3 regions of the Labrenzia sp. THAF187b genome follow, and region 1 is predicted to be linked to each of the others. Evidence: predicted binding sites of a transcription regulator. Region 1 holds the regulator's gene; each other region holds the start of a gene.
The links. Region 1 encodes LexA, which represses DNA repair genes until DNA is damaged. Its sites were predicted from a motif close to TGTTCNNNNTGTGTTCNG; they were not measured.
Positions count from the first base shown of each region.

Region 2: a site for LexA is predicted at 1,548-1,565, ahead of FIV03_RS31410 (SprT-like domain-containing protein). Genes of this name have one in related genera too.
Region 3: a site for LexA is predicted at 9,911-9,928, ahead of recA (recombinase RecA). Genes of this name have one in related genera too.

Region 1 is NZ_CP045344.1:4,248,492-4,262,611, reverse strand. It holds gene FIV03_RS19635 (fumarylacetoacetate hydrolase family protein) at 1-558, shown strand, start outside; gene fumC (class II fumarate hydratase) at 618-2,003, opposite strand; gene FIV03_RS19625 (alpha/beta hydrolase) at 2,025-2,834, opposite strand; gene FIV03_RS19620 (acyl-CoA synthetase) at 2,988-4,568, shown strand; gene FIV03_RS19615 (hypothetical protein) at 4,661-5,464, shown strand; gene lexA (transcriptional repressor LexA) at 5,586-6,296, shown strand; gene FIV03_RS19605 (ComEC/Rec2 family competence protein) at 6,301-8,460, opposite strand; gene gltX (glutamate--tRNA ligase) at 8,841-10,265, shown strand; gene gltA (citrate synthase) at 10,502-11,794, shown strand; gene FIV03_RS19590 (methyl-accepting chemotaxis protein) at 12,230-14,120, shown strand, end outside.
Region 2 is NZ_CP045348.1:8,756-11,949, forward strand. It holds gene FIV03_RS31400 (ribbon-helix-helix protein, CopG family) at 134-274, shown strand; gene FIV03_RS31405 (helix-turn-helix domain-containing protein) at 471-1,349, shown strand; gene FIV03_RS31410 (SprT-like domain-containing protein) at 1,587-2,240, shown strand; gene FIV03_RS31415 (ParA family protein) at 2,319-2,978, shown strand; gene FIV03_RS31420 (chromosome partitioning protein ParB) at 2,975-3,194, shown strand, end outside.
Region 3 is NZ_CP045344.1:3,622,647-3,636,766, reverse strand. It holds gene FIV03_RS16680 (NADP-dependent isocitrate dehydrogenase) at 1-730, shown strand, start outside; gene FIV03_RS16675 (ABC transporter ATP-binding protein) at 873-1,481, shown strand; gene FIV03_RS16670 (ABC transporter permease) at 1,478-2,284, shown strand; gene FIV03_RS16665 (glutathione S-transferase family protein) at 2,281-2,913, shown strand; gene FIV03_RS16660 (hypothetical protein) at 3,062-3,499, shown strand; gene FIV03_RS16655 (cyclic nucleotide-gated ion channel) at 3,517-4,848, opposite strand; gene FIV03_RS31885 (hypothetical protein) at 5,040-5,165, shown strand; gene alaS (alanine--tRNA ligase) at 5,712-8,369, opposite strand; gene recA (recombinase RecA) at 8,723-9,793, opposite strand; gene FIV03_RS16640 (hypothetical protein) at 10,024-10,809, opposite strand; gene FIV03_RS16635 (hypothetical protein) at 10,883-11,509, opposite strand; gene FIV03_RS16630 (site-specific DNA-methyltransferase) at 11,576-12,283, opposite strand; gene FIV03_RS32050 (Com family DNA-binding transcriptional regulator) at 12,250-12,411, opposite strand; gene FIV03_RS16620 (hypothetical protein) at 12,660-13,865, shown strand; gene FIV03_RS16615 (hypothetical protein) at 13,907-14,113, opposite strand.

The DNA.
Region 1 (14,120 bases):
TGGAACAACCCAGAGCCGGAAGTGGTTCTGACAGTCACCTCAAAGGGGGTGATTGTTGGCGCGACTCTTGGAAACGACGTCAATCTGCGTGATGTCGAAGGCCGTTCGGCTCTGCTCTTGTCCAAGGCAAAGGACAACAATGCATCCTGTGCTATCGGACCGATGATCCGACTATTCGACCAGGGATATTCGCTGGATGACGTTCGATTGGCAGAGTTGGACCTGACGGTGGAGGGAACGGACGGCTTCATCCTGAAGGGAAGATCTTCGATGAAGGAAATCAGTCGGGACCCTGTGGATCTGGTCCGGCAAACCCTGGGCCGTCACCATCAGTATCCCGACGGGATCATGCTGTTTCTCGGTACCCTCTTCGCACCGACGCAGGACCGGGACGTTGCCGGAGAAGGTTTCACTCACAAACTGGGCGACGTCGTCACAATCGAAAGTCCGGGCCTTGGTCGATTGAGCAACACGGTCCGGCTTTCGACCGAATGTCCGGAATGGACATTCGGCATAAGCTCCCTCATGCGCAATCTCGCACAAAGGGGTCTCTTGTAGTCGTACGCCGAATTGCCCAGCGCATCACGAAAGCGCTCATCTGGAAGCATTCGGCCGACCTAAAGCGACGGCTGGACCATCTTCGCCGGAACAACAACCCGGTCGAATTCCTCCGCACTGACGAATTCAAGGTCAAGGCACGCCTGCTTCAAGGTCAGATCGTGCTCGAACGCATGGTGTGCGGCATGACTGGCCTTGTCATATCCGATCACCGGACTTAGCGCTGTCACCAGCATCAGGGATTGATCCAGAAACTCCCTGATGCGCTTCTCGTTCGGCTCCATGCCTTCCACCAGGAAAAGGGAGAAGTTGGTGCAACCGTCGCCCATGATCTTTACCGACTGCAGGATCGCATTGATCATCAGCGGCTTGTAGACATTCATTTCCAGGTAGCCACTGGCGCCACCTATCCCGACGACGACGTCATTGCCCATCACCTGTGCCGCAACCATCGCCAGTGCCTCGCACTGCGTCGGGTTTACCTTGCCTGGCATGATCGAAGAGCCGGGCTCGTTTGCCGGAATTTTCAGCTCAAAGAAACCGCAGCGAGGTCCACAGGACAAGAGGCGGATGTCGTTTGCGATCTTGAACAAGGAAACTGAAAGCGTCTTCAAGGCTCCGCTCAACATGACGAGAGCATCATGCGCCCCCTGAACCGCAAACTTGTTCGGAGCCGTATAGAACGGCAAATCCGTCAGTTCCGCGATCCGGGTGGCAGACAACTCCGCAAAAAGGGGATGAGCGTTGATGCCCGTCCCGACTGCGGTTCCGCCCAGCGCCAGTCCATAGACATCCTTAAGGGCAAAACTGATGCGCTCAATGTCCTGACGCAGCATTTCCGCATAACCGGAAAACTCCTGACCAAGCGTCAAAGGCGTGGCGTCCTGCATATGCGTTCTGCCGATCTTTATGATGTCGTCCCAGGCGTCGGCCTTGTCTTGCAGGCTCTTGTGGAGCATCTGCACGCCGGGCAAGAGGCGATGTGTCACCTGGAGTGCAGCGGCCATGTGCATCGCTGCGGGAAAGCTGTCATTGGACGATTGGGACAGGTTCACGTGATCGTTCGGATGAACCGGATCCTTTGACCCCAGCACACCACCGGCAAGGGCAATGGCGCGATTGGAGATCACTTCGTTCACGTTCATGTTGGTTTGTGTTCCGCTGCCGGTCATCCAGACGTGCAACGGAAAATGGTCGTCAAGTTTTCCATCAATAACTTCGTCGGCTGCCAGGACAATCAACCGCGCAAGATCTGCATCCAGCAACCCCAGCTCTTCGTTTGCAAGGGCCGCCGCCTTCTTCAAAATGCCATAAGCGTGGACAAGCTCTATCGGCATCAGGTCGCTACCGATGGAAAAATACTTCAAGGAGCGCTGTGTCTGTGCCCCCCAGTATTTGTCCTCCGGCACGTCTATTTCGCCGATGCTGTCGCTTTCAGTACGCATATGCGCCTCCTCGTGAGTGGCTCAAGGGGCCAGCAAGGTTTCCGTCAGTTCACTATCGGGATCCTTCAAACCGTCTATGACATCGAAATGATGGCGGCCCGGATCCTCCTTGTAGGTGGCCATTGGCCAGGCATCCGCAAGGAGTTTCGATTGCCTTAGAAACTCCGGGCGCTCCGCTCCGCCGACCCAGGCGACTACCGGACAGTCGACGGCGGGCACCATCAATGCCGCACTTTCGGCCATGGCATCGTCTTCGTTCATCTGGAAGGACTTGTTCATCACCGTGTTTCTGAGCGGGCGAAGGTCGTGCAATCCGCTGATGGAAACAACACGCTCGATTCGATCCAGAACGTCTTTCGGCAACCGGCTGTCTTCGCAAATCATGCGTGTGACCAGATGCCCTCCGGCGGAATGCCCGGCAAGACGGATCGGGCCACCAACGCGAGCAGCCGCCTTCGTAATCGCAACGGAGATTTGCCGCGTAATATCTGCGATCCGCACATCAGGAGCCAGATCGTACGACGGCATGCATACGGTCCAACCTCTTGCCAGGCAGCCGCTAGCAAAATGCGACCAGGAACTCTTATCGAATCTCAGCCAGTAGCCCCCGTGCACGAACACGACGAGCCCTTTGGACTTCCTCTGCGGCCGAAACACATCGAACCGCTGACGATCTCCTTCGCCGTAAACGACATCCAGATCCTTTTCGACCCAGCTTTTCCGGAAGGTCTCCGCTTCCTGCGCCCAGCGCACGATGAAATCGTCAGCGCCCGGAATATAGGCAGCATTTGAATAGGCATCGTCCCAATCAAAAGTCGTCATCTCACTCATTCGAAATCCTCAGGCAAACGTCGAAACCAATTGGCGGCATCCTTGCACGATTTACCTAGAAAGCGGAACGGTCTGAATGCCAATCTCAACTTGTCAAACGGACAGCCATCAACCTAACGTCTGAAAAAACCAGTAGTCGGGAGGCAAACTTAGATGGTGGAGCGCTGTTCCAATCGCGTGGCAAATCTTGCGCATTTTCTGTCCAGGAACGCTGCCCGGTGGCCCTCAGGTCCCGCGGTTGTCCAGGATGGGGTCACCTTGAGCTGGTCACAAATCGATTCGCGTGTCTCCGCACTTGCCAAGGGCCTCCAATCGGAATTCGGAGTTTCCAAGGGCGACGGCTTGCTGGTCCAGGCCCAGAACTCGCACCAGATGATCGAGATCATGTTGGCCGCATTTCGTCTTGGAGCCATCTGGGTTCCCTGCAACTTCAGACAGGCTCCGGGGGAAACGGCCTATGCTGCGGAAAAAGCGAAGGCGAAGGTTTTCCTGTGTGACGCGGATTTTGGTGCTCAGGCCGAAGCAATACGAAACGCCAGAGTTCAGCTGTCAGGATGCATTACAATTGGAGCCAGCGACTTTGGCACAAGCTATGAGGATCTCCTCTCCCGTTACCAGGGACAGGTCCTGCCGAACGAGGCAGTGGACTATAACGATCCCTGTTGGCTGTTCTTCACCTCAGGGTCGACTGGCCGCCCGAAGGCAGTTGTCCTCAGTCACGGGCAGATCGGATTCGTTTGCGTCAACTACATGGCAGACCTGTTGCCGGGGACGACGGAGCGCGATGCGTCGCTGGTCATAGCTCCATTGTCGCACGGCGCAGGGTTGCAACTGATTGCCCAGCTATCAGTTGGTTCCACTCATGTTCTTTTGCCCGGAGGCGGCTTCAATCCCTCGACTGCATTCGAGTTGATCGAAAAACACAAGGTCAGCAATCTCTTCACTGTTCCCACAATCGTCAAACGCCTGGTGGAAGACCCTGCTGTCGATCAGCACGATCACTCGAGCCTTCGTCATGTCATTTATGCGGGGGCTCCCATGTACAGGGAGGACCAGAAGCTGGCTCTCCAGAAATTGGGGCACGTTCTGGTGCAATACTACGGACTTGGCGAGGTCACCGGAAACATCACCGTGCTACGGCCACAGGATCATTTTCTGGAGGATGGACCTGAGACACGCAGCGGCACATGCGGTACGGAGCGCACTGGTATAGAGGTTTCGATTCAGGACGAGGATGGCAATCATCTGCCCCCCAATGAAACGGGTGAAGTCTGCGTCATCGGTTCGGCAGTCTGTGCCGGCTATCTGGAAGACGAAGACGCCAACCAGAAGTCTTTCCGGAACGGCTGGTTCCGCACCGGAGACATCGGTCACATGGATGAACAGCGGTACCTCTTCCTGACAGGCCGAGCTTCGGACATGTACATTTCTGGCGGCTCCAACGTCTACCCGAAGGAAGTCGAGGAAGTGCTGCTTACACATCCGGATATTTCCGAGGTCGCAATTCTCGGCATTCCGGACCGGCAATGGGGTGAAGTCGGCCTTGCCGTTTGTGTCCCTGCCCCAGACAAGTCACCCGACCCACAGGAACTCAGCGACTATCTGAATGGCAAGATCGCCCGCTACAAGATGCCTGCACGTTATCTCTTCATTCCCGCAATGCCGACAAGCGCCTATGGCAAGATCACCAAGAAACTGGTGCGGGAGCATTTGACCGAGAAAGGCCTGTTGTGAGACGGCCCGCCCCCAGGTCTCTGTCCGACATTCGTCATCCCGGCCCTTCTGCCATCAATCGGCTCCCCCTTGCCAGATGTCAGGCGAATCCTTTGGAAATCTCCCTGGCAGAGCAAACTCCCTTGCTGGAGGCGCTGGGCCGTTTCGCCACGCACCAGGGACTGAGCTCCGCCGTTCTCGATCTTTCCGGGCTTATGCTCGAAGCGTTCGACTTCGTAATGCCTGCCTGTGCAATCGATGACCGACATGCAGCCTGGTACAGCGACACGCACTCCTCGAAAGGCGCAACACTGGAGTCCGCAGTTGCCATTCTCGGGATGCGAGATGGTGAATGGTTCGCTCATGTACACGCTTATTGGCACGAGGAAGAAGTCGAGCACCTTGGCCACTTACTGCCGCATACGCTGAAGGTTGCGCATCAGGGGGCCATCAAGGGGTACGGCCTGCAAGGCGCAGCGTTCGTGGCATCGCTGGATCCGGAAACCGAATTTACGTTGTTTCGTGTGCAACAGGATGACGAACAGTCACGGACAACCGACTACAATGCGCTCATCACCACACTCGCTCCGTTTGCCGACCTGACGGAAAGCATCCAAGAACTCGCAAAAGAGCTGAAAGCCCCCTCCTACGAAGTCTATGGACTGGGCAGTCTGGCCGGAGCAGCGTTCCGCGATGCCCAGCCGATGACAGGTCTGATTTCGGAGATACTCCTGTCTGCAAACGCTGGCGCGAAACCGGATCAAGAGCTTTGCGTCCCAATCCGCGCCGTTGATCTCGACGGTGGACTGCATCGGGGCATTCTTGCCTCTGGTGGAGCGCCGACTTTGATCACCTGTGAACTGCTGATCATGACCGGATCGAAGGACGACCTAAATCCGATATCGGAGACGGATTGAATACGGCACGTTGTTCGACGCCAAGAACAGTAAGAGAACATTTACCCTTGAAGAACACAATGAGAACAGGTACCATGTTCTTGATTTGTACCAGATGTTTTCTCGGTCAGGGGACGCCTACATGCTGACGCGCAAGCAGTACGAACTGCTCATGTTCATTCACGAAAGACTGAAAGAAACCGGTGTGCCGCCGTCTTTCGACGAAATGAAGGATGCGCTCGACCTGCGCTCCAAGTCCGGCATTCACCGCCTGATCACCGCGCTTGAAGAACGTGGCTTCATTCGACGCCTGCCGAACCGGGCCAGAGCCATGGAGGTTGTTCGTCTTCCGGACTCCATCGCACCCGGCCTGGGCGCTCCACGGCCAAGAGGCAGCTTCTCACCTGAAGTCATTGAAGGCTCACTCGGCAAACCGGAGCCGGAAAAAGCTGCACCGGTTCCGGTGTCCAGTGTTACTGAAATCCCCGTCATGGGCCGCATCGCAGCCGGCGTCCCCATCGAGGCCATTCAAACACACAGCCATTCCATCACAGTGCCGCAGGACCTGCTTGGTCGCGGCGAACACTACGCGCTGGAGGTTCGTGGCGATTCCATGATTGAGGCCGGCATTCTGGACGGTGATACCGTTCTTATCCGCCGGACCGACAGCGCCGACAGTGGCGACATCGTTGTCGCACTTGTGGACGATGAAGAAGCCACCTTGAAACGGCTGCGCAAGAAAGGCGCTTCCATCGCTCTTGAAGCAGCCAACCCGGCGTATGAAACCAGGATCTTCGGCCCCGGCCGCGTTCGTGTTCAGGGCCGCCTCGTTGCCCTGTTTCGTCAGTATTGACCAGTCACTCCTCTGCGCGCGCTTCGGCCACCGAGGCGCGCTCGGCTTGGCGCAAGCTGTCTCTTGTTACCGTTCCCTGCTGATGCCAGGGGCGCGGTGGATCAGGGATGGCAAACTTCAGTTTCTCGATTTTCAGATTTTCGTTTGGCGGATGGCCCGGTGCACTGGCACCGCTCGTAGCATCTGTGGCCTGGCTGAAATCACCGGGCGATAGCCAGATGGAGGCGGCACCACGTTCGGTGCGCGTTCCGTGATCCAGGACGAGGGCTACACCGCAGCTCTCCGGAGCGACAAGATCGGTCACGACCAAATCGGCATATCGGCAATCCAGCTGAAACGCTTCAAATGTCTTTGGCTGCGCGATTGCAAGAAAGGATCGCCTGCCGTCCAATCGTTCTGCGTCCTCTGAATTGACGTAGGCCCTGATGACACAACCGTCCCCATCGCAATTTCTTTGAGGCGATTTCATCTTGTGCGACAAGATCGCATCACTCCTCACTCCTTCCGACTGCAGCCAGAGATCACTTGCAAACGATCTCCCCCTTGCTGCGTAGCGCAAAGTTCCCGATTCATCGCGGGCAGCAATTCGAGAGCCGCTTGCGGCAATCTGGATATCCGGAGGCCGGCTGGTGAGTATAATCAATATTCCTGCGACAAGAGGCAGTCCGGCGAGCACACGCTTTCTGCCAGGCACCAACAATCCGGCAAATAATGCTGATAGCAACAGCAACGCAGCAGCCCCGTCGAGCCTTCCGGAAGTTCCGCTGCCGGCATCCAGGGTTGCGGTAAAGGAAGCAACCTTCAACAGAAGTGAAACGCCTAGAGACATGACAGCCAGAGGGAGAGCTGCAAGGCCGAAGGGCATCAGAACGAATGCAAGTACTCCCATCGGCATCACAACAAGTGAAAACACCGGCATTCCCAGCAAGTTGCCGACAAGGCCATAGGGCGCGATGCGGCTGAAGTGATGAGCTCCTATGATGCCGGTCGCCAGCCCTGCGACCAATGCGGTGACGAACAGCCCCGCAACCCACTTGCCTAGGTAAAGACAAGTCGCCATGCCCCATCCGGACACTCTTTCACCAGATGACAGGGAACGATCTCGCTGCCGCCACAGGTCATAAACGGCGACGAGGCAGATCACGGCAGCGAAGGACATCTGGAAGCCGGGAAAAAACAACCGCTCGGGAGCAATCAGCAAGAGCACGAGGCCGGCCAACGCCACGCTTCGCAGGGTCAGGCCGCGCCGCCCCACCAGAATTCCGACAAAGACAATCGCAATCATCAGGAACGAGCGTTGCGTCGCAACTGCACCACCGGACAGAAGCAGATAAATAACTGCAGCACCAAGAGCTGAAAGTGCAGCCCATTTGTGCACCGGCCACCTGAGCGTCAGGACAGGCACCAACGAAAAGAGCAGTAAGACCGCGCCATAGGCGCCGCCGGCAAAGAGCGCCATATGCAGTCCGGAAATTGCAAGAATGTGAGCCAGTCCGGCGGCCCGCAAAATCTCTTCATGCTCTTCGGTTATTCCGCTGCGGTCTCCAACCAGAAGAGCAACGATCAGTGCTGTTTCCGGCCCTTCCGAAAGATTGCCCCTGATACGCTCCGCGAGGTCTATTCGAAGCTTGGAAACGGCAACGGCCGGGCGAAATTCATTTCCAACGTCCTCAGTATCGATGACCTCGGGGGACCCGAAACTGAAACCCGTCGCTCCAATCTGCTGAAAGAAGGCCCGGAAGGAAAAATCGTATCCTCCTGGAAAGACGGGACCTGCAGGAGGAAACAGCCGCGCACTGACGCTCACGGTGCGCCCCACTTCAATGTCGCTTCCTGCCGGAACGCGCAAGCGCACCTTAACGGGGAACTCGCCTTCCTCGACAGGACGCCCATTGACCGTGGATACGGCCAGCACGATCCGGTGACCGGCTGCCCCGCTGTCAATCTCTTCTATGTAACCAACAAGATCCGTGTTCATCTGTTCGGCAAGGCGCGGCGCCGAAACATATGCCGTGCGAAGACTGGAGGCTGCCAGTCCGGCAAAGAATGCCAGGAGGAGAACGACGGAAACCGCCACCGTGCCTCGCTGCTTCACACGCCAGAGAACCGCGCTTACCAGCACGACCAGAAATCCCAACAGAACCCAGGAAGGTTCTTCGGGCAACGAAACGTAAACTCCAATTCCCGCGGCAAACGCGAAGGCACACCACAACAGCCCTTGCGAATCCCAAAGACGATCTGCTGACGCATTGTGAGCGGAATAAGTGTGACCAGCGCCCGCTAGCCTTGAACGTCGTTTCTCGCGTATTTCAGGCTTGAGCACGGCAGGTGATAAATCCTCGCGCTCAACATCAAGGGTTGCCGTTTTCGACCGGCCGGCAGAAATATCGAGCGGACCGGACCGTGACGTCACTTCAGCTCCTCGTTTTGGTCCAAGAAATGGCCGGAGCCCCTATTTAGCCTCGCCAAAGCCTGTGCTAAGACCGCGCCACCAATCCGGCGCGCTCCGCGCCGTCATACTGACAGAGACTTTCATAAAGCACCATGGCACAGAACATCGTCACGCGCTTCGCCCCGTCCCCGACCGGGTTCCTGCATATCGGCGGCGCCCGCACCGCGCTCTTCAACTGGCTCTTCGCACGTCATCACGGCGGCAAGATGCTGCTGCGGATCGAAGATACGGATCGGGCTCGCTCCACGCAGGAAGCGGTGGACGCATTGATTGACGGCCTGTCCTGGCTTGGGCTCGACTGGGACGGAGACCCGATCTCCCAGTTCTCCCGTGTTGAGCGCCACAAGGAAGTGGTCGAGGAAATGCTGGCCAACGGCACGGCCTATCGCTGCTATTGCACCCCGGAAGAGCTCGACGCCATGCGCGAGAAAGCCCGCGCCGAGGGCAAGCCGCCCCGCTATGACGGAACATGGCGCGAGCGAGACGCCTCCGAAGCCCCGGCCGGAGTTGACCCGGTCATCCGCATCAAGGCCCCTCAGGAAGGCGAGACGGTGGTCGACGATCTCGTTCAGGGTCGTGTCGTGATCCCGAACAAGGACCTTGATGACTTCGTACTGATGCGCTCCGACGGGACGCCGACTTACATGCACGCCGTTGTGGTGGACGATCACGACATGGGCATCACACACATCATCCGCGGCGTCGACCACTTGACGAATGCAGCCCGCCAGACGCTCATCTTCAAGGCTCTGGGATGGGATGTGCCGGCGATGGCGCATATTCCGCTCATTCACGGGCCGGACGGCGCAAAACTTTCCAAACGTCACGGTGCGACCGGCGCCGAAGCCTATCGCGAGATGGGCTATCTGCCGCAGGCCATGCGGAATTATCTGGCACGTCTCGGCTGGAGCCATGGTGACGAGGAAATCATTTCGCTCGAAGACATGATCAAGTGGTTCGGTTTCGACGCTGTCGGCCAGTCGGCTGCGCGTTTCGATTTCAAGAAACTTGAGAACCTCAATGGCCATTACATGCGCGCGACCGATGACGGCGAATTGCTGGGCCATTGGAAGGTCTATCTCGCACATGCCGAAGGCGGCGACCAGATTCTCGCCTGGCTTGCCGATGGTGACAACGAGAACACCGCGCTTGCAGCACTTCCCGGACTGAAGGAACGGGCCAAGACCCTGGTCGAACTGACGGAAAGCGCTTCCTACCTGTGGCGTCAGCGCCCGCTCGACACCGACGAAAAGGCCCAGAAGATCCTGGACGACGACGCCCGGGCGATCCTGAAGGATCTTCACGAAGTTCTTTCCAGCGCTTCTGACTGGAGCGCGGACCCGCTGGAAACTGCAGTAAAGGCCTACGCGGAAGACAAGGAATTGAAACTGGGCAAGGTGGCGCAGCCGCTACGGGCCGCGCTGACGGGCCGAGGCACGTCGCCCGGCATTTATGACGTCCTTATCGCTCTTGGCCGGGAAGAATCCCTTGCCAGAATTCAGGATCAGGCAGCCTGAGACAAAGCACTGCCGGATGCATTTTTAGGCAAAAGCCAAGCTTCCGGCAGTCGCTCTGGTTGGCGAAATCCGTCTTTGACCAAAGCGTTATATCGGCCAGCTTGCGGCAGTGCAGTAAATGGGCTACGCAAGACGCGAAAAAGTCTCCAGTGCTGGTCCGGCAACCGGAAACGGGACCCATCGCCAGAAGGGTCAAACCAGGACAGCACATCCGTTTAACGTAAAGGGGTTTCTGAATGGCCGACAACAACGCCAAGCTCAATGTCGGTGGTAACGACCACGCATTCGACGTTCTTGACGGATCCATCGGACCGTCGGTTGTGAACATCTCGTCCTTGTACAAGGACACGGGCATGTTCACCTACGACCCGGGCTTCACCTCCACCGCCTCCTGCGAGTCCAAGATCACCTATATTGATGGTGACGAAGGCACCCTGCTCTACCGCGGGTACCCGATCGAGCAGCTCGCAGACCACGGCGACTTCCTGGAGTCCTGCTATCTTCTGCTCTACGGCGAACTGCCGACGAAGACCCAGAAGGACGACTTCGTCAATCGTGTGACCTACCACACGATGATCCACGAACAGATGAACCGGTTCTTCTCCGGCTTCCGTCGCGACGCCCACCCGATGGCAGTCATGGTCGGCACGGTTGGGGCGCTGTCCGCCTTCTATCACGACTCGACCGACATCACCGATCCGCACCAGCGCATGGTTGCGTCCCTGCGCATGATCGCGAAGATGCCGACCATCGCCGCAATGGCTTACAAGTACCACGTTGGTCAGCCATTCGTTTATCCGCGCAACGACCTGAGCTATGCGGCAAACTTCCTGCACATGTGCTTTGCGGTCCCTTGCGAGGAATACAAGGTGAACCCGGTTCTGGCCCGCGCCATGGATCGCATCTTCATTCTTCACGCCGACCATGAGCAGAATGCATCGACCTCTACGGTTCGTCTGGCAGGTTCTTCGGGTGCAAATCCGTTTGCCTGTATCGCAGCCGGTATCGCTTGCCTCTGGGGGCCGGCACACGGCGGCGCCAACGAAGCAGCGCTCAACATGCTGTCGGAAATCGGCTCCGTGGACCGCATTCCGGAATATGTCGCTCGCGCCAAGGACAAGAACGATCCATTCCGTCTGATGGGCTTTGGTCACCGCGTCTACAAGAACTACGACCCGCGTGCGCGCATCATGCAGAAGACCACGCACGAAGTTCTCGGCGAGCTTGGCATCAAGGACGATCCGCTGCTGGACGTGGCAATGGAGCTCGAAAAAATCGCGCTCAACGACGAATATTTCGTCGAGAAGAAGCTGTACCCGAATATCGACTTCTATTCCGGCATCACGCTGCGCGCGCTTGGCTTCCCGACCACGATGTTTACCGTTCTGTTCGCTCTGGCCCGTACCGTAGGCTGGATCGCCCAGTGGAAGGAAATGGTGGAAGATCCGTCCCAGCGCATCGGCCGTCCGCGCCAGCTCTACACTGGTGAGAAACTGCGCGACTACACGCCGATCGACCAGCGCCGTTAAGACAGCACACAGACAAGCGTCTGGAATTTGCAGCAGCATTTCAGCTGTATGCATATCAAAACGGAAGACGCTCGACTTTATTGCCGGGCGTCTTCTTCATTTTGTTACCCAGCGGAAACAAAACAAATCCAAGAAATATTATTTCAGCTCAATCCAGGAGAGAAAAAAAGATTTCACCCATAATTTCTAAAAAGAATAGAAATGATCGAATATTTACCAAGAAAATAAAAAGAAATAAAAAACAAAAATAACGCGTTCAAAAATCGAAATAGGATTCTTCTAATTTGCAAAATTACTACGGATATAAAGAATTGATCGTTATAATTATATCATAAATTCCCATTATTGAAAATTTTCACGAATAATAAGGAATCTTTGCTTACCCTTTCAAACAAATAGCGCGCATTGAACACGCCGGGGTTTCGAGGGGTTAACATGAGTTTCCTGAAGTTCGCTTCTGACTTGAAGTTTGGGGTAAAAGTCGGCGGTAGTTTTGCTGCCGTTGTTGCCCTTACAGGCATCGTAGGTGGTGTTGGCGCATACAGCGTCTTGACCCTCTCGGAGCGCATGGAGGTTGCCAAACAATCAACTTCCGCCATTGCGCAGTTGCAGAACCTCGCAAGCAAGAAGGAAAGCTTCCTGTCCTCACAGGACCTTCAGACAGCTGAGGCAACGATCTCCGACATCGGTGTGTTGAGCGCCGAACTTGAAACGCTCCAGAACCAGCTGAAGGCTGATCCCGAAGCTCAGGTTCCCGTCGCTGAAGCAGCTACTGCTGTAAAGCAATTCCGTGAGGCTTTCGAAGAGGTCGTCGGCCTGACGCAGACACAGACCGCAAAGCAACAGCAACTTGATGGCGCTGTGCAAAATCTTGAGAAGATCTCTTCGGAGATCCTCGGCAAGGCCCTGATGGCGCGAGACGGCGTCAGCCAGGACGAGACAAACGCACGCAAGACGCTGGTGCTCGCCAACAAGGTCGGCCAGGCTGCTGCCGGCTTTCAGGAAGAGGCACTTACCCTTCAAAATCTTTTCAACGCCGCAGCCAACAACGCCAAGCAGCTTTCAGACATCAAGGACCGGGTTGCCCTGCTTGTGCCTTCTGCCAAGCAGATGGCCGCAAACAGTTTTGACGGCGTCGACCCGGGCAAGTTTCAGCAGCTTGCCGCCAAAACAGCCGAACTGGAGCAGACACTCGGCAAACTGACCGAGACGAAGGACTACATCGCGATCTTCGACCTGACAGATGCCGCCAAGGCAGGGTTCGAGCAGCTTGTTTCCGATGTGAAGGAAATCCGTTCACAGGCAAATGTGGCCATCGACAATGTCTATGCACAGGCCGACCAGATCAACCAGCGCTTCTATGTCGTCGACAGCGTCGCGGACACGGTTATGCAGATCGAGGCAGACGCAAACGCGGTAAAGGCCGCCGCGTTCTACTTCATGCTGTCGCCGAGCGACACGTCTCAGCAGGCCGTGACGACCGGTCTCGAGGGCCTCGACAAACTGGCGTCCCGACTCGAATCGAGCGCCAAGGACTTCCCGGCGATCTCCGACATCGTTCCGGCGGTGAAGAGCTCTATCGACAGCTTCGCTGCGAGTTTTTCCGAACTGGCTTCAAACCAGCTCCAGCTCGCCGGACAGATCGATACCATGACGGATCTGTCTCAGACAGTGCAGACGCAAATCACCACCATCTCCACCAATCAGAGCGCTGCTGCACAGGCCTCCAGCACCAGCGCACTTGGCGTTATCAGCCTCGCCCTTCTGACAGCCATCCTGGCCGGCGTTGGAATGGCTATCGCACTCAACTTCGCGGTGACACGCCCTCTTCGCCGGACGACCGAAACCATGTCCCGCTTGGCGGAAGGTGACACGGATGTCGAGATCGACGGTACCGGGCGTGGTGACGAGATTGGCGACATGAGCCGAACCATGCAGGTCTTCCGCGACAACGCCGTTGAAAGACTGCGCCTGCAGTCGGAAACAGAGCAAGACCAGCACCTGCGTGCAGAGCGGCAAGCCCGCATTGAGGCGCTGATTTCCGGTTTCCGTGAGAAAGCGACAGAAGTCCTGGGCTCCGTTGCAGAGACGGCTCAGACACTTGATGGCACCGCTCAGGATCTCAGCGCTATCGCCAGCCAGAACTCCAGCCTTGCCGATAGCACCTATGGCGTCACCGACGAAGCGACACAGAACGTTCAGACGGTTGCGAGCGCTGCAGAAGAGCTTGCCGCTTCTATTCAGGAAATCTCCCGTCAGGTGAACCAGACCACGCAGGTTGTCGACCGGGCAACCGAAGGCACCCAGGTTACCAACGAAAAGGTTC
Region 2 (3,194 bases), on a different replicon from region 1:
AGCGGCTTGGATTCAAGAGCTTGCAGAATCAGTATTTTCAGCGTTACCACTTACCATCATGAGTCGTAGCCCTAACGCCATTCCAGCCCGTGAAAGAGTCGCCGCCCTTCGGGCGCGGCGTGAAGCTGCGGGCATGGCGCGCGTTTGGGCCGACCTACCGGGCGAACTGGTTGAACAGTTGGACCGGGCCAAGCAGCAGAAGGGCGTGCAATCCCGCGCGCCCATCATCGAGGAAGCTTTGAGGTTTTATTTCGAGAAGCAGCTAGGGGCATAACGGCAAAACGCCCGATCGTTGGCGCGATCGAGCGTTTTATAGGCCGTCAGACACACTGTAGGTCAGGAGTCCGCTAACTCTCCCCTTATCTACGCTAGAGCACTCCAATTCGCAAGATTGATTCTTGCGAAAATGGGGAAAGCTGTGCCTGCCGTCCATGCCGTCATGCCCTCCCGAACGGAAGGACGAAGGGCATATGTTGAGGACGCAAATCGCGGCCGCGATCGGCTGCGCGCGTGGAAACGCGCTTGATGAGATCATGCGGGAAATCTGGACCAGGCACGGAGCCGGCCAGCTTAATGACGATGAGGCCGGCCAGCTCTCCGCGCTCGCCTATCAGCGCCGGGACACCTTGCGGGGATCGGGACAGACCGCGCTAGGGCTGGTCTTTCCGCCCCCGGCCGCGCGATGCCCGACGCCAGTTCGCCGGCATAGCCATATCCGGGGGCGATCGGAGGGCCGCATATGGCGGCCGACGACGCGCAAGGACGTGCAGGCGATTTTGAAGGCGGCCGAAATCTACAACGAGGCCGGCTTGCACGAGAAGGGCGAGCGCAGCGGGCCGCTAGGATCGGTGGCGCTGGACGTGCTGCGGCTGTTCGTCAATCTCATCGACTTCCGCACCGGCCGGCTTGAGCCGTCAATCACCACGATCATGGACAGGCTAGGCCGGTCGCGCGATACGATCGTGCGGGCGCTGAAGAACCTTCGGGCGCATGGTTTCATCGACTGGCTGCGGCGCTACGAGCCAACCGGCAACGAGGGGCGCGGCCCCCAGGTGCAGCAGGCGAGTAACGCCTATCGCCTGTCCCTGCCGGAGAAGGCCCGGCAGTTCCTCGGCCGGTTCGGCAAGGCCCCTCCCCCGCCTGCGGATCATGGACAGGAACAGAGGGCTTGGAGCGAGGCAATCGACGCCTACAAGAAGGCCCTGCCTCTTGATGAGCGAACGCAGCTCGACGTGGGCGATAGCCCACTAGGGCGTGCTCTTGTCAGCATGGCAAAGGGCTTGATGAAACGTGAGTCCGATAACCAGACTGAATCCCCCTCTAATTCTATTCTCTATATGAAAACATAAGCGGTCGCCGCTGTTCGGGCCGCTCACGCGGCCCTGCGGCGGTTCCGGCCCGCGCATAGGCGGGCCGGCAAGCGGCACCCTCAGAGCAAAATCCGCAACGCTTGCGCCTGCGGTCACCGTCCTATGGGCTTTCGACAGGAAGCAAGGGGCTGTGCTCAATATGAAATCATGTAAACATGCTTGCATGTAATCGCAAATTGTGCGATTGTTGTTTCGTACGATACAAAAGAGGCCGCCATGTCCCCCGCCAATCCGACCGCGAAGACCTATGCTGCGCTGAATCGGGCGTTCGATTTCTTCAATGACCGGCTTTTCGGCGGCGAGCTGCCGGGCTGCCTCGTGACCTTGCAGCGGAAGAACAAAGCCTATGGCTATTTTGCCGGCGGCCGGTTCGGATCGAAGGACGGCGCGGAGATCACCGACGAAATCGCGTTGAACCCCTCACACTTCAAAAGCCGGACGGACGAGCAAAGCCTTTCGACGCTGGCGCATGAGATGGCGCACCTTTGGCAGCATCATTTCGGCAAGCCCTCGCGCGCCGGGTATCACAATAAGGAATGGGCCACGAAAATGCACGCGATCGGCCTGCACCCTTCCGACACCGGCCGGCCGGGCGGCAAGGAAACGGGGCAATCGTGCAGCCATTACATTGTCGAGGCTGGCCCCTACGCCCGCGCCTTTGCGGAGCTGGCGGCGCAACCCGACTTTTCCGCCCTCTATGTCGAGCTTTGGGACGATGCCGACGCCCGGAAAAAGCGGAAGGCGAAGTCGGCCAGCAAGACCCGCTACACCTGCCCGTCATGCGACATGAACGCTTGGGCGAAACCGGGCGTGCGCTTGGTGTGTGGTGAGTGCGACGAGCCGATGGCGGCGGAGGATTCGGAGGGCTAGTTAACGAACTGGAAATGCAAACATGCTTTCATGCAAGATGGAAAGCATGTAAACTTCCTTGCATGAAAGGATGCAAACATGATTACAGTAGCGTTCTGCACGCAGAAGGGCGGGACCGGCAAAACGACAATCGCGACGGCGCTTGCGGTCGCGGCACATCGGGCCGGGAAGAAATCGGCCTTGCTCGACCTCGACCCACAGACGAACGCCGTCAACTGGTTTGATCGGCGCGACGGTGACGGGCCGGACGTGGCCTCGATCCAGCCGGGTGCTATCCGGCGCTCGCTGGACGCCTATCGCGGCCTTGGCATGGATTGGGTGTTCATCGACACCCCCGGCAAGATGGACAGTGCCTCGGCCGAAGCGGCCAAGCACGCCGATATGGTCGTGATCCCGACGCAGGCGCAGATTTTCGCGATCGACACATTGGAGCCGCTAAAGCGGCTGCTAGACATGGCTGGCAATCCGCCCGCGTTCGTGGTGCTGAATCTGGTGCATCCGAACGCCGGGGGCAGGGCGGCCGACGACGCGGCCGCGATTGCCGAGCGGTTCAACGTAACGGTTGCGCCTATCCATATGTCCCGCCTGAAAGCCCATGAGGACGCGCCGGCCTTGGGCCAGACGGCGCAGGAATTGGAGCCGGAAGGGCGCGCGGCGCAGGAAATCGCCGGCCTGTTCGCGTTCCTTTCGGAGCAGGCAAGCATGATTGCAGGAAATCATGAAAGGATGAAAGCATGAGCCGCAAGCCTTCCCTTTTGGCGAGCGCCATCAAGACCGCAGAGCAGCCGGCCGCAGCGCCGACCGGCACGGACGTTTCTGATACACCGGCCGAGCCGAAGCGCCGCGCGCGCAGCGGCCAGACGGCCGGGAGCTATGTTGCACCGTCGCGGGCCAACAAGAGCGCCAAAACGCACTACCTGCCGCCTGCCTATTGGGAAACGTTGGAAGAGATCA
Region 3 (14,120 bases), 630 kb from region 1:
GATCGAACACGAAGTCTATGGCGCGCCGTCCGCCGGCGTCGCCATGGCGATGTACAATCTCGACGACTCAATCCGCGATTTTGCCCGCGCTTCGCTGAACTACGCGCTCAACAGAAAAGTGCCCTGTTACCTCTCCACCAAGAACACGATCCTGAAAGCTTATGACGGCCGCTTCAAGGACCTGTTCCAGGAGATCTACGAGGCCGAATTCAAGGACAAGTATGCGGAAGCCGGCATCTGGTACGAACACCGGCTGATCGACGACATGGTCGCCTCCGCTCTGAAATGGTCCGGCGGGTACGTCTGGGCCTGCAAGAACTACGACGGTGACGTCCAGTCAGACACGGTTGCCCAGGGGTTCGGCTCGCTCGGCCTGATGACGTCCGTTCTGATGACACCGGACGGCAAGACGGTGGAAGCGGAAGCCGCCCACGGCACGGTCACACGCCACTATCGCCAGCACCAGAAGGGCGAGAGCACATCGACCAACTCGATTGCCTCGATCTTCGCCTGGACCCGCGGGCTCGCGCACAGGGCCAAGCTCGACGACAACCAGGAGCTTGCCCGTTTCGCCCAGACGCTGGAAAAGGTCTGCATCGACACGGTGGAAGCCGGCCACATGACGAAGGACCTTGCCCTGCTCGTCGGCCCGGATCAGGCCTGGCTCACCACTACCGGCTTCCTGGACAAGATCGACGAGAACCTGGCCAAGGCCATGGCCGCACACTAAGGCATTGCCTGTGAAGGCCGAAGGAGCGACACCGCGGACATTGTCCGCGGTGTTTTGCCTTTCGGCCCAACAACAACCTGCCGATTGTCCCTCTTCCCGGCCCGCGCTAGGCTCACCCGGCTGGTAGCCAGAGGAGAGGACGGTGTTGACGATCCGCGAATTGAAGACGCCTCTGATCGGCCCCCTGGACCTTGCCTTGCAAGCGGGCGAAGCCGTTGCGATTTCAGGACCCTCCGGCGCAGGCAAATCCCTGTTTCTCAGAGCAATTGCCGATCTCGATGAAAGCACCGGCCATGTTGCCCTGGATGGCACGGTGCGCGACGCCATGCCGGCTCCTGAATGGCGCCGAAAGGTGGCTTACGTGCCTGCCGAAAGCGGCTGGTGGGCGGACCGTGTTCAGGATCATTTCGCCGAAACTTCCGACCTTCCCAACCTGCTGCGCGAGGTTGGTCTTGCCGATGCGCTCCCCTGGGAGGTCTCCCGGCTTTCCACCGGTGAGCGCCAACGCCTTGCCCTTGTGCGCGCTCTCCAGACAGCACCGCAGGTTCTTCTGCTGGATGAACCCACCTCCGCGTTGGACCCGCCTTCCGTTGACCTGGTCGAAACTCTCCTGAAACACCAGCTTGCTGCCAATCGCGCCCTTCTGATCGTCACGCACGACCCCGGCCAGCCCGAACGGCTCGGGGCACGACGGCTTGTCATGGAAAAAGGCCAGCTGACGGCAGGTGCTGGCCAGGGGGCGCCCGCGTGACCGGTTATCTCGCCCTCACCTATTGGGACCTCGTGGCCGCCTCGGTGTTCCTGCTGTTGAACGCGGTTTTTTCGATCGTGCTTGATCTCGGCCTCACCCGCACGCTCATCATTTCGGCCTTGAGAATGAGCGTGCAGCTGATCCTGGTCGGGCTTGTCCTAAAGGCAATCTTCTTTGCCGGATCCCTGTTGTGGACACTGCTGGCTGCTGCCGTGATGCTGGCTTTCGCAGGGCGCGAAATCTGGGCGCGGCAGGACCGTCGCCTTGCTGGCCTCTGGGGCCCGGGGCTCGGCGTCGCCGTCATGCTGGTCGCAGGCACGCTCGTCACGATCTACGCCCTGGCAGGGCTCATCCGCCCCGACCCGGTCTGGATGCCGCAATATGCACTGCCGCTTTTCGGCATGGTGCTCGGCAACACAATGACCGGGGTCAGCCTCGGCCTTGATACGCTTCACACGTCGCTTGCCCGCGGGCGACGCGACGTGGAAGCCCAGTTGCTCTTGGGCTGCACCCGCTGGGAAGCGACACGCCCCTTCTCCCGTCAGGCACTGCGGTCAGGATTCACGCCGATCATCAACGCCATGGCGGCAACAGGCGTCGTGTCATTGCCCGGAATGATGACAGGGCAGATCCTGTCCGGGGTCGATCCGCGTGAAGCAGTCAAATACCAGCTCATGATCATGTTTCTGCTTGGCGGCGCTACCGGCCTCGGTGTCCTTGGCGCTACCTTCGCCAGCGTGTGGCGCCTGACCGACAACCGTGACAGGCTGCGTCTCGACCGTTTGAACGGAGGGTCTCGATGATTGAACTTTATGGTGCGGACTATTCGGTCTATGTGCGCTCGGCCCGAATGGCACTTATCGAAAAGGGGATCGCCTACGAGCTTGTCCCGATCGATGTGTTTGCCCCGGGTGGACCGCCGGAAAGCTATCTTGAGCTGCAGCCTTTCGGCAAGATCCCCACACTGAAGCATGGCGACTTCACCCTGTTCGAAACAGCGGCCATCCTGCGCTACATCGATGAAGCCTTCGACGGCCCTCCGCTTCAGCCAGCCTCTCCACAACCGCGGGCGCGCATGGCTCAGCTTCTCTCCATCCTCGACAATTACGCCTACAAGACCCTCGTCTGGGACATCTTCGTCGAACGGGTGTCAAAGCCCTCTGGCGGCGCCCCCGCGGATGAAGTCAAGATCGCCTCGGCGCTCGGCCGGGCAAGAACGATCGTCGAAACACTGGAAGCGCTTGTGACGGAAGGTCCATTCCTGATGGGCGATCAACTCACCCTCGCCGACTGCCATGCGGTCCCGATGCTTGCTCTCTTCGAGCTGTCAGAAGAAGGCCGGTTGCTTCTGCGTTCGGCGCCGAAGCTGTCCTCATGGCTGCAGATGTTCAAGGAACGCGACAGTTTCAGAAAAACCGAACCGTCTGGTTGAGTGCGATTAGGCGTCAGGCCTTTATCTTTTCCGCAGGTCAGAACCACTGCAAACATGTTAGTCTTTTGCCGTTCCACGACGCCCGTTGCTCCATTTACATTCAGGCAGGCACAACATTGAATCATTTTATGAAGAAGGGGATTTTTAGATGAAGTTTCAAAAGCTTGTAATTGTTTTCTTGAGCAGCCTTTTGCTGATGTGTGCCGGTTTGGCAGCATCGGCACAAACAGTCCACGAGCCCTCCCGCGGCACTGCCGAGCGCAAGGACATACTCGATGCGATGCGTCCGATGATGGAAGCAAGGGTGGGGCCCCCGGTCGAGTTCGTGGTCAACTGGATGCGTTCCGGCCATGGCTGGGCTTTCGTCCAGGTTTCGCCGCAGCGCCCAGGTGGTGGCGTCATTGACCTGTCCCGCACGACGTTCGCCTCGCAGGCGGAGTATATGGATGGCCTCGTCACCTTCGCCTTGTTGCGTTACCAGTTTAACCGATGGAACCTGGTCGACTTTGTCGTCGGCCCGACAGATGTCTTCTGGCAGGGCGATCCGCTCTACGCCCAGGTACCCCGTGGCCTGACACCCTACTGAGCGCCCTTTCGACAGGCCTACTTTGCCGGATCCTTCTGCGTTCCGGCAACTTCCTCCATCATGTCATCTTCAGAGTCGGCTTCGTCCTTGGAATCGTCCCCCTGGAAAAGCTCCGGCTCCTGGTCGGTGTTCTCTGAAGATGCAAACACGCCCGACTGCTGAAGTTCCTCTTCCGCCAGCTCGCCCAGCACACGTTTTCCCGCCGCAACACGGTCTCGCGCTTCATCCATGATCTTCTTGGCCAGCCCTTCATCCCTGTCCATCAGGTGTTTGAGGGCTTCCGCTTCCAGCACCAGAAGCTGGCAATCCTTGTAAGCGACCACTTTCGCGGTTCTGGGTGTCTGATTGATCAGTGCCAATTCGCCAAAGAAACTGCCTTCTCCCAGATAGACCGTGTCGTGCTGCAGCCGGATTTCGACTTCTCCGTCGGCGATGAAATACATCTTGTCCGCAACATCGCCCTGCTCGGCAATCGTACCGCCCTTGCGCACGCGAAGCGACTGCAGCAACTTCGCAACTTCGGCAATCTCCGTCGCCTTCAGGTCTTCGAACAAGGGCACGCGCGCCACCATCGACCAGGTGACGACAAAATCCCGGCTATGGATTTCCCGGGCAAAGGCCGAAGCAATGATGCCGACCGGCAAGGCTATCAGCCCGTAGCCCATCAGCATGACGATACCCCCAACCGTCTTGCCGAGATTGGTGACCGGCACGACATCGCCATAGCCGACGGTCGTCACAGTGGTAATCGCCCAATAGATGCCGTGCAGAATGCTGCGGAACTTTTCCGGCTGGTCGTCATGCTCGATCAGATACATCAAGGTGGCAGCCATCAGGATGACCCCGAAGATGATCATGCTCGATCCGAGCAGAGCCCTGCGCTCGTTGCCGACGGCGGAAATCAACGAACGCAACGCCGGTGAATACCGGGCCAGCTTCAGGAAGCGCAGCAGCCTCAGGATGACGACCATCGTGACCGCCTGATTGGGCAGGAACAACACGAACAAAAGCGGCAGGGCCCCGATCAGATCAATGATCGCATCTGGCTGGATCGCATAACGCAGCCTGGAAAACACCGGCCCGTAACGGCGCAGCGGCGGATGGAGATCGGCCACGTAAAGACGCATGACGTATTCGGCCAGAAAGACAAGTCCGCTGCCCAACTGGATCAGACGCAGATGCGTGCTCAGGATGTCTCGGATTTCCGGCACGGTTTCCAACACCGCAAGCGCGATGTTGATCAGGATGAGGACGATCAGGAAGTTCCGCAGCAAGCGCGCGCCGATGCGGCGTTTGCCCGTGTCCTCAAGCACCTCATAGAGCGCCCGTTTGAATTCGTGGCCGGACACCGAGCCCCCCGTTTCTGATTTTGCTCGCGTTTTCATGAATAGCCGAAAGACAGGCTACGACAAAGCTCTCCACGCGGACAGCCCTCACCGCGCCGCACGAAGCTGTGCATAGGGGTGAGCGGAACGTGATTGGGCAATTTTGTCGCAGGCCCCATCTCCATGGATAGCCAACCGAACTGAAGGAGGACACCATGACCATAGACACCGACAAGGTTCGCGCCGCAGAAACCACGCCTCACCACATCGTGCTGAAAATGTTGCTGGTCTCGACGTTCTTCGCAGCAGCCGCGCTGGCAGTGACTGCTTTGCTGAACTGAACCAACCGGCAGGCCACCAGAGGCAGCCCTGACCAGGTCACCTCAAACGACGCCCCCCTCCAACGTGACCCCGGCCAAGCACAGCGCGAGCCGGGACCGGGGAACGACAAGCCTTGCAGGACCTCAAGAGGCGATACCGAGAGCAATAGAGCTCCCCGATCCTGGATCTTCGCTTCACTGCGTCCGGGATGACCAAAGAGGGGCATGTTTGAACTTGGTAGCGAGGAAAAGACCTGATGCCTTCAGGCGAGCGGGAAAAGCGCCAGTAGGGCCGCCTTCCCCACAAAACAACCAATATCCCCTCCGTCGTCATCCCGGCCAAGCGAAGCGCGAGCCGGGACCGGGGAGCGACAAGCCTTGCAGGACCTCAAGAGGCCATGCCGAGAGCGATAGGGCTCTCCGTCCCCGGATCTTCGCTTTGCTGTGTCCGGGATGACCAAGGAGGGGCTTGTGTAATTTCGCCCCGGGAAGTGCCCGAGCATCTTAAACGAACAAGGGCGGCCCTGATGGGACCGCCCTTTTCAATTTTGATTGTCCGAAGGACCATCAGAGCCCCGTGAGGTGTGCCTCGATTGCGGCAACGGCTGTGTCGGCCTTGGACCCATCCGGTCCACCGGCCTGTGCCATATCAGGCCGACCGCCACCACCGCGGCCGCCGAGCGCTTCCGAACCGATCCGCACCAGATCCACGGCGCTGACCTTGTCGGTCAGATCCTGCGTGACGGCAGTCACGATGGCGGCCTTGTCGTCTTCGGCAACGCTGATCAGAACGACCACGCCAGACCCGAGCTGGGTCTTGGCCTCGTCGGCCATGCCTTTCAGATCCTTCGGGTTGATCCCCTCGACGATACGCGCCATCAGCTTGAACGCGCCGGCGTCCTTCACCGGCGCGCCGCCTTCCGCTCCACCGCCCATGGCGAGCTTCTTCTTGGCATCCGCCAGTTCGCGCTCCAGCTTCTTGCGATCTTCAACCAGCTGAGCCACGCGAGCCGGAACATCGTCAGCGCTGATCTTCAGCAGGCTGGCCAGTTCGCGCATGCGCTTGTCCTGGGCATCCAGATATTCACGGGCTTCTGCGCCAGTCAGCGCCTCGATACGGCGAACGCCGGCAGCAACCGCACCTTCGGAAACCAGTGTCACCAGACCGATGTCGCCGGTACGCTTCACATGTGTACCGCCGCACAGTTCAAGCGAATAAGGCTTGCCCTGCTTGGGGCCATGGAGAGCGGTCCCCATGGAAACGACGCGAACCTCGTCCCCGTATTTCTCGCCGAACAGAGCCATGGCGCCAGCTTCGATAGCATCATCGACTGCCATCAGGCGTGTATCGACAGGCGCGTTCTGCAGCACGATCTCGTTGGCAAAGCCCTCGACCGTTGCCAGCTCCTCATCGCTCACCGGCTTGGGATGCGAGAAGTCGAACCGCAGGCGCTCCGGCGTTACCAGCGAACCCTTCTGAGCGACGTGATTGCCAAGGACCTCGCGCAAGGCCTCATGCACAAGGTGCGTAGCCGAGTGGTTGGACCGGATCGACTTGCGGCGGGAATGGTCGACCTTCAGTTCCAGGGCAAGGCCCGGAACCAGCTCGCCTTCTTCCACGGTGACCGAATGAACGAAGAGCCCTTCGGCCTTCTTCTGCGTATTGGTCACGGCAACCTTGACGCCATTGGCCAGCATCCAGCCGGTGTCGCCCACCTGGCCGCCGCTTTCGCCGTAAAACGGCGTCTGGTTGAGAACCACGAAACCGCTTTCACCTGCAGACAGCTTGGCAACTTCCTTGTCTTCAGCTGCAAGACCGGCAACGACACCTTCGGCCGTCTCGGTCTCATAGCCGAGGAAGTCCGTGGCGCCGTGCTTTTCCTTCAGTGCGAACCAGACTGCCTCCGTCGCTGCGCTGCCAGACCCGGACCAGGCCGCACGGGCTTCCGCTTTCTGGCGCTCCATTGCAGCATCGAAGCCATCCGTATCAACCGAAATGTCGCGCGTTCTGAGCGCGTCCTGGGTCAGGTCCAGCGGAAAGCCGTAGGTGTCATAAAGCTTGAACGCGGTTTCCCCGTCCAGACGACCGCCGGCCTCAAGGCCTTCGGTTGCGGTGTCCAGCAGGCCGAGACCACGCTCCAGCGTCTTGCGGAAACGCGTTTCTTCCAGCTTCAGCGTTTCTGTGATCAGATCTTCAGCGCGGCTCAGCTCCGGATAGGCACGGCCCATTTCACGCACCAGCGCCGGAACCAGCTTGTGCATCAGCGGTTCGCTCGCACCCAGAAGATGGGCGTGGCGCATGCCGCGGCGCATGATCCGGCGCAGCACATAGCCGCGACCCTCGTTGGACGGAAGCACGCCATCGGCAATCAGGAAGCTCGTGGAGCGCAGATGGTCGGCAATCACGCGGTGGCTGCCGGTGGCGTCGCCTTCCGCTTCAACACCCGTTGCGTTGACGGACGCCGCGATCAGTGCCTTGAAGAGGTCGATGTCGTAGTTGTTGTGGACGCCCTGCATGACAGCGGCGATCCGTTCGATGCCCATGCCGGTGTCGATGGACGGACGTGGCAGGTCGAGACGCTTTTCCGGCGTCTGTTCGTACTGCATGAAGACGAGGTTCCAGATCTCGATGAACCGGTCGCCATCTTCTTCCGCAGAGCCCGGAGGGCCGCCCCAGATGTGGTCGCCATGGTCGTAGAAGATTTCGGAACACGGGCCGCACGGACCGGTATCGCCCATGGACCAGAAATTGTCCGACGTCGCGATACGGATGATCCGGTCTTCGCTGAGACCTGCGATCTTCTTCCAAAGATCGAACGCCTGATCGTCTTCGGCAAAGACGGTTACCAGCAGCTTGTCCTTCGGCAGGCCGAATTCCTTGTTGACGAGGTTCCAGGCCAGTTCGATCGCCTGGTCCTTGAAATAATCACCAAAGGAGAAGTTGCCCAGCATCTCGAAGAAGGTGTGGTGGCGCGCGGTGTAACCGACGTTATCCAGATCGTTATGCTTGCCGCCGGCGCGAACGCATTTCTGTGCCGTGACCGCACGGGAATAGTCGCGCTTTTCCAGGCCGGTGAACACGTTCTTGAACTGGTTCATGCCCGCGTTCGCAAACATCAGGGTCGGATCGTTACGCGGCACCAGCGGCCCGGACTCGACCACTTCGTGGCCGTTTGTCTTGAAATAGTCCAGAAAGGCAGAGCGGATTTCATTTACGCCGGTCATTCGGATCTCGCATCGGTCACAGCCCCGCATATGAGGGCCTGTTGAAAATCTTGAAGGCGCTGGATCCGGGTCTCCGATCCGCGCCGGAACAGCCTTTTAACTTTCACCTCCAACCCTGTCCAGCGGTTGCACGGACCCGACCCAAAGGAAAGCTACCGGGAAACAGGCGATTTCCGGAATGAAGGCTGCCGTCATGCGCAGGACAATCGCTCCGACAGGATCTGACCTCTTCCGATTTCGCTCCGTTGCGGGTCCCGAAAAGCAAAAGGCCCCCTTCCGGAGTGCGGAAGGAGGCCCTTGGAAGACCGGACAAACGTCCGGAGCTCTTGTAAGCGCTAACCGGAAGCTGAGGATCAGTCCTCGGCTTCTTCCGATGCAGCGTCCGGATCAATGATCGCATCGGCGATCAGGCCGGCGTTCTGGCGGATCGCAAGTTCGATTTCATCGGCAATTTCCGGATTGTCCTTCAGAAACTGCTTGGCGTTTTCCCGGCCCTGGCCAAGACGCTGGCTGTTGTAGGAGAACCAGGCACCCGACTTTTCAACGATGTTGCCCTTGACGCCGAGGTCAATGAGTTCGCCGGTCTTGGAGACACCTTCACCATAGACGATGTCGAATTCCACCTGACGGAAAGGAGGCGCAAGCTTGTTCTTGACGACTTTCACGCGGGTCTGGTTGCCGACCACTTCGTCCCGGTCCTTGATCGCACCGATACGGCGGATATCCAAACGGACGGAGGCATAGAACTTGAGCGCGTTACCGCCGGTCGTGGTTTCCGGAGAACCAAACATCACGCCGATCTTCATGCGGATCTGGTTGATGAAGATCACCATGCACTTCGACTTGGAAATCGAAGCAGTCAGCTTGCGAAGAGCCTGGCTCATCAGACGGGCCTGCATGCCCGGCAGGCTGTCGCCCATCTCGCCTTCGAGTTCTGCCTTCGGCGTCAGCGCGGCGACCGAGTCGATGACCAGAACATCGATGGCGCCGGACCGCACCAGCGTGTCGGCAATTTCAAGTGCCTGTTCACCAGCGTCCGGCTGGGAGATCAGCAGATTGTCGATATCGACGCCAAGCTTGCGTGCATAGATCGGATCCAGCGCGTGCTCCGCATCGACAAAGGCGCAGATACCACCGGTCTTCTGGGCTTCGGCAACCGCATGCAGGGCAAGCGTGGTTTTACCCGAAGACTCAGGCCCGTAGATCTCGACGATACGGCCGCGCGGCAGACCGCCGATCCCAAGCGCGATATCAAGTCCGAGCGACCCGGTCGAGACGGCTTGCACCTCAACCACCTGGCCCTGCCCCATCTTCATGATGGAACCTTTGCCGAAGGCGCGTTCGATTTGGCTGAGCGCTGCGTCCAGCGCTTTTGTCTTATCCATCTGGCTGCTTTCTACGAGACGAAGTGTACTTTGCGACATGGCTTACGCTCCTTATTCCACGATGGACGCGCCGTTTCAATGAGAGCCTTTGTACACATTTTGTTCTCATTTGACAAGTCGGCAAAACCGATTGGTATTAAAATGAAAATGGCTGTTTGTTTCCAATATGTTCTCACTTATCGATTTTAGAACTTACCTAGCGTAATCTATTGATTGGAACATCCCGTGATTCCTGTAGCGCGCAACTTCGTTTGGCGATTCGCGCAACTTCACTTGGCAACCAACTTTTCGGAATTGACCTCTTCAATTAGCCTGCTTAGCTCTAGTAAGCCCCAATCCTTGAAAACGAGTTTGTCGACGTTCGAAAGTTCCGGAAGTAGGTCTGCAAAAGCCTTGGCCACATTTCCTGCTTTTGCCAGCCCCTGCATTTGTCGATCGATAGGAGATGGATCGGTGGTTTCTCTCCACTGAGATAAAATCGCATTGCAATGGTTCAATGAGACTAGGAACCCCCGCACTCCCTCCTCCCGTCGAACTCCCACCATGTTTTTCGGTGTCAATAAAACTGCAGCTTCGAATAGCGTCTGGCTTAGCGAAGATACGAGATATTCAAAGTCTTCGTGTGCCCTAGCCTGGCGTTCACTCTGCTGGTTTTCCTCCATCAACTTCGTTTGTGTGCCAAACAACTCTGCACTGCGTCGTGCTTCCTCCGCCTGGGCGCGTGTCGCGTCTTTGGCTTCGATTGCGACCTCTCTGGTCAACTCCATTTCTTTGCGAGTTAGCCGTAACTCCTCTTTTTGTGCTGAAAGTTCCTTTGATTGGATCACAACGGCATAGGCCAACCATGCAAAAGCAAGCGGTGCAAAAAAGCCCGCCAAGAAGTCACCCAGTTCGTTTGCGGTTAGGCAAGATATTACCGCTTTTTGAACATCAGAATCGCACTCGGATGAACTCAACCAGAGGACGCCAACGCCTAATGCGACCCAAGCTGCTGATCCAAGGAACATCCAATTTATGGTCGATGAACGCCCGAGTTTTTCGTTTTTAGATGTCATAAGTGATCCACCTCAGATGCAACGGGATCTGCATGACCCAACAACTGCAAACTGCACCTCTAACAAATTTTTCTTAAGCTGTGAGTCCGACGTCCGGTCCCGATTTAGAAACTATATCGAAAACAAACTCCATATCTGCGTCACTAAGTCGAACCACTTCGTACCAATCGACATTAATTCCAGTCGCAACATTGCTGGGTAGTACTTCTGGCCATTGAGACGCCAGTTTTTTTCCTAGGATGGGGTTTTGATGCTTCAGCAAGTTTACCAATGTGCAAATCTTACGAAGTTCAGGTTGAACTTGAATGTTCATAAGAGATGCGGCTTTTACTAGTTCGTTGTAGCTTTTGATAGTGGCCTTTTCACCAGCCTTAAAGCGAGACTGCATTTGAATGGAAGCTTCCCAAGCATGGAAGACTGCAATCGCAAAACTATTCCGAAGACCGTGGAGCGCGTCGTTGATCGCATCTATGTCGAGTTCCAAGACTTGCTCTTGCGACCAAAGGAGGTATCCGTCCTCATCGCGTTCTTCGATAGGCGGAGAACCATTTGTTACACCGAGTTTGTAGTCCTCTAGCTGACGCACCTTGGCACCAAGTGAAATCGTCAGTTCTTTGGCCGCTACGCGATAGCTTTCGTAAAGCGCTTTCATGCGTTTCACGAAGGTGAAACCGATCACATTGAAACTCAATGGTGCCATTGAATTGACTTCCGTTTTTGCTCTGGTGTCGGACAACGTAAGCGAAATGCTATTATCATGAAAACTTCACACCACCTTTGAAAGCCTCTGACTAGCAATGTCGTAATAAGCTGCTTCCCTCTCGCAACCGATAAAACGGCGGCCAGCGCGAAGGGCTGCAACACCGGTTGTACCAGAACCTGTGAAGGGATCGAGCACGGTGCCAAGTGGGCACACCTGGACGAGTGCATCCATCAAAGGCAGCGGTTTACCCGTGGTATGAAGTTTGGGGCCTGCTGCCATTACGCCGCAACGGATGACCCCTGGATAGGTGGGACCATCCTTATCGTGCCAAGCCCCTTTAGATCCCCACAGGATGAACTCAGCCTGCTGGCGAAACCGTCCTTTGGCCGGACGGCAGGCTTCCGTCTTGTCCCAGGGAACACACCCCCGGTAGGTGAACCCGGCTGCCTGGACTGCATCGATCATGACCGAAAGCTGCCGCCAATCAGTGAAGACGATGAACGGTGAGCCGGGCTTGAGAACGCGGTAGGCTTCAGTGAGCCAAAGGGTTGACCAGAGCATGTAGGAATGCTGGTCGCGGTTTTCGCCTGAAAACTCCGGATACTTTTTGGGGTCATTCACGTACTTGCTGTTGGCACTGTCCGCCGTTCGGCTGCCGGCATGCAATCCGCCAGAGCTGTACGGCGGATCGGTAACGAGGGCGTCATATTGTTCGGCTGACTGATCATGCAGCCAAGTCAGGGCGTCTTGTTGGAAGAGTTGCCAGGACATGTTTTCTCCGGAATATGGCGCTCTGGGCGTTCGGAGAAGGGCTCTAGGGGCCTCAGGTTATTCAACGTCCCACATCGGGGACATTTAATTTCTACAGGGCCAACAATCGCTCGCTCGGCCGACTTCATCAAGAGTTTGCGGCAAGAGCCGCAGCGGATTTCATTCATCGTGAGTGACAACCTTATGGCGACTCATCCATAAAACCCGAGCATCGCGCGATGCACCGGGCGCGGTGGTTGTCTTAGGCTACCGGGCGGGCTGAAGATTGGCGTTGGAGGCCCGCCGTCCGGACCTTGGTCCGGACCGTCCATCAGGGAGGCAAAACGGCCGGAAAGACGATCAGCGGCTTGTGTCCGTGAAAACGGGGAAAACCAAAATGAAAAGCCTCAGAGTTTATTGGCGTTTCTTTAGAAAAAACCACATTTCGCAAAAGTGGAACCGCGTTCTTCACTACGCTGATGTTGCATCCGAATTGGGTGAGCGAGACTGGAAAAAAATTACGCTGCTCATGATAGCAATAGCTGTCTCTGGATACATGCTTGCTTTTCTCTACGTCTTTGTCTTCGGAGGAGAAGATTTTGATAAGCGCGCAAGAGCTGCGACTCCCTTCCTTGTCGGCCTTGCGGCCGCAGCGACCTTCTTTTCTGTTCTGTGGCGGGGTGTAATCACCGCTAGACAGGTTGAAGAAGCGAAGCGGGCCAATGATAGCAAAGATGAAATTGAGCTTGGACTTCTGCTTGAGAAGGCAAACGAGCTCCTGCAAAAACCAGAAGAGCGTAATAAGACCATGGCGATTGCCATGCTTGAAACTGTTGCCACCGCAGCCAACGATAAGTATTCCACCTATGCGCTTCAGCTGATATCCGATGAGGTCGTTGCCTCCCAGATGGGGGTGTATTCTGAGAGTCAAGCTATACGTGCCGACAGCATCAGAAGAAGCAATCAGATCCGAAAAATATTCCGAAAATGTGCGGAACATTCCCCCCCTCGGATTCTCACAGATACAATTCTGTTCACCTTCTCTGAACCCAGTCTTGGCACCAATCCATTCTCGGAGAAACCGAGCTTTGTTCCAATAAGTGAAATACCAAATCAGTTCATTAGAGGCGCGAGTATTAAATTCTCTGACGAAGCGATCGATACAATGAACAAAGCCGGAAATCGATGGCACTTCGCTAACTGTGTCTTCGACAACATGAGCTCGGATCTGAGTGGCCTTAGGAACTCGCATGCAATCGAAGCAATGGACGGCCGTTTTGTAAATTGTGAGTTTAAAAGCTATAAAATTAGACCGGCAGTTAGCCTCGCAGGTCTTCTCGGTTGGGTACTTTCGGCTCCACAAAAATGCATATTTCGATCTTGTGATTTCTCGTCTGCTGGACTTTCGACTGTTTTTTTTAAATCTAACTCTTTCAGCGGATGTACTTACGATCCCGCACGCCCACCTGAATTGTTGGATGAAACCGAAAAAACATTCGAAGAATTTGCACAACAAAACGACATTGACGTCAAACCATCCGGACAAACAACTTTTGGCGGTTTGTTCGGACCTCTGACCGATACTGAAGGGAAAACCGACTAGCTTAAATAACGTTAAGTAGACTTTTGAAACGAACTCGCGCGTCACTCTTTCGTCTCCACTTCCACCATCGTTGTCCAACCGCCCCCCTCCGGATCAATCGTATGAGTGACCACGGTTGAAACCCATTTGATGCTTTCGATCGCAGCTCCGAAGCCAGTCAAGGTGACCGAAGCGCCGGCAACGGCAAACGGGTTGCCGCGCATCTCGAAAGACCCGGAGCCGGTCCATCGGCTTAAGGCAGACGCCACCGCGCCG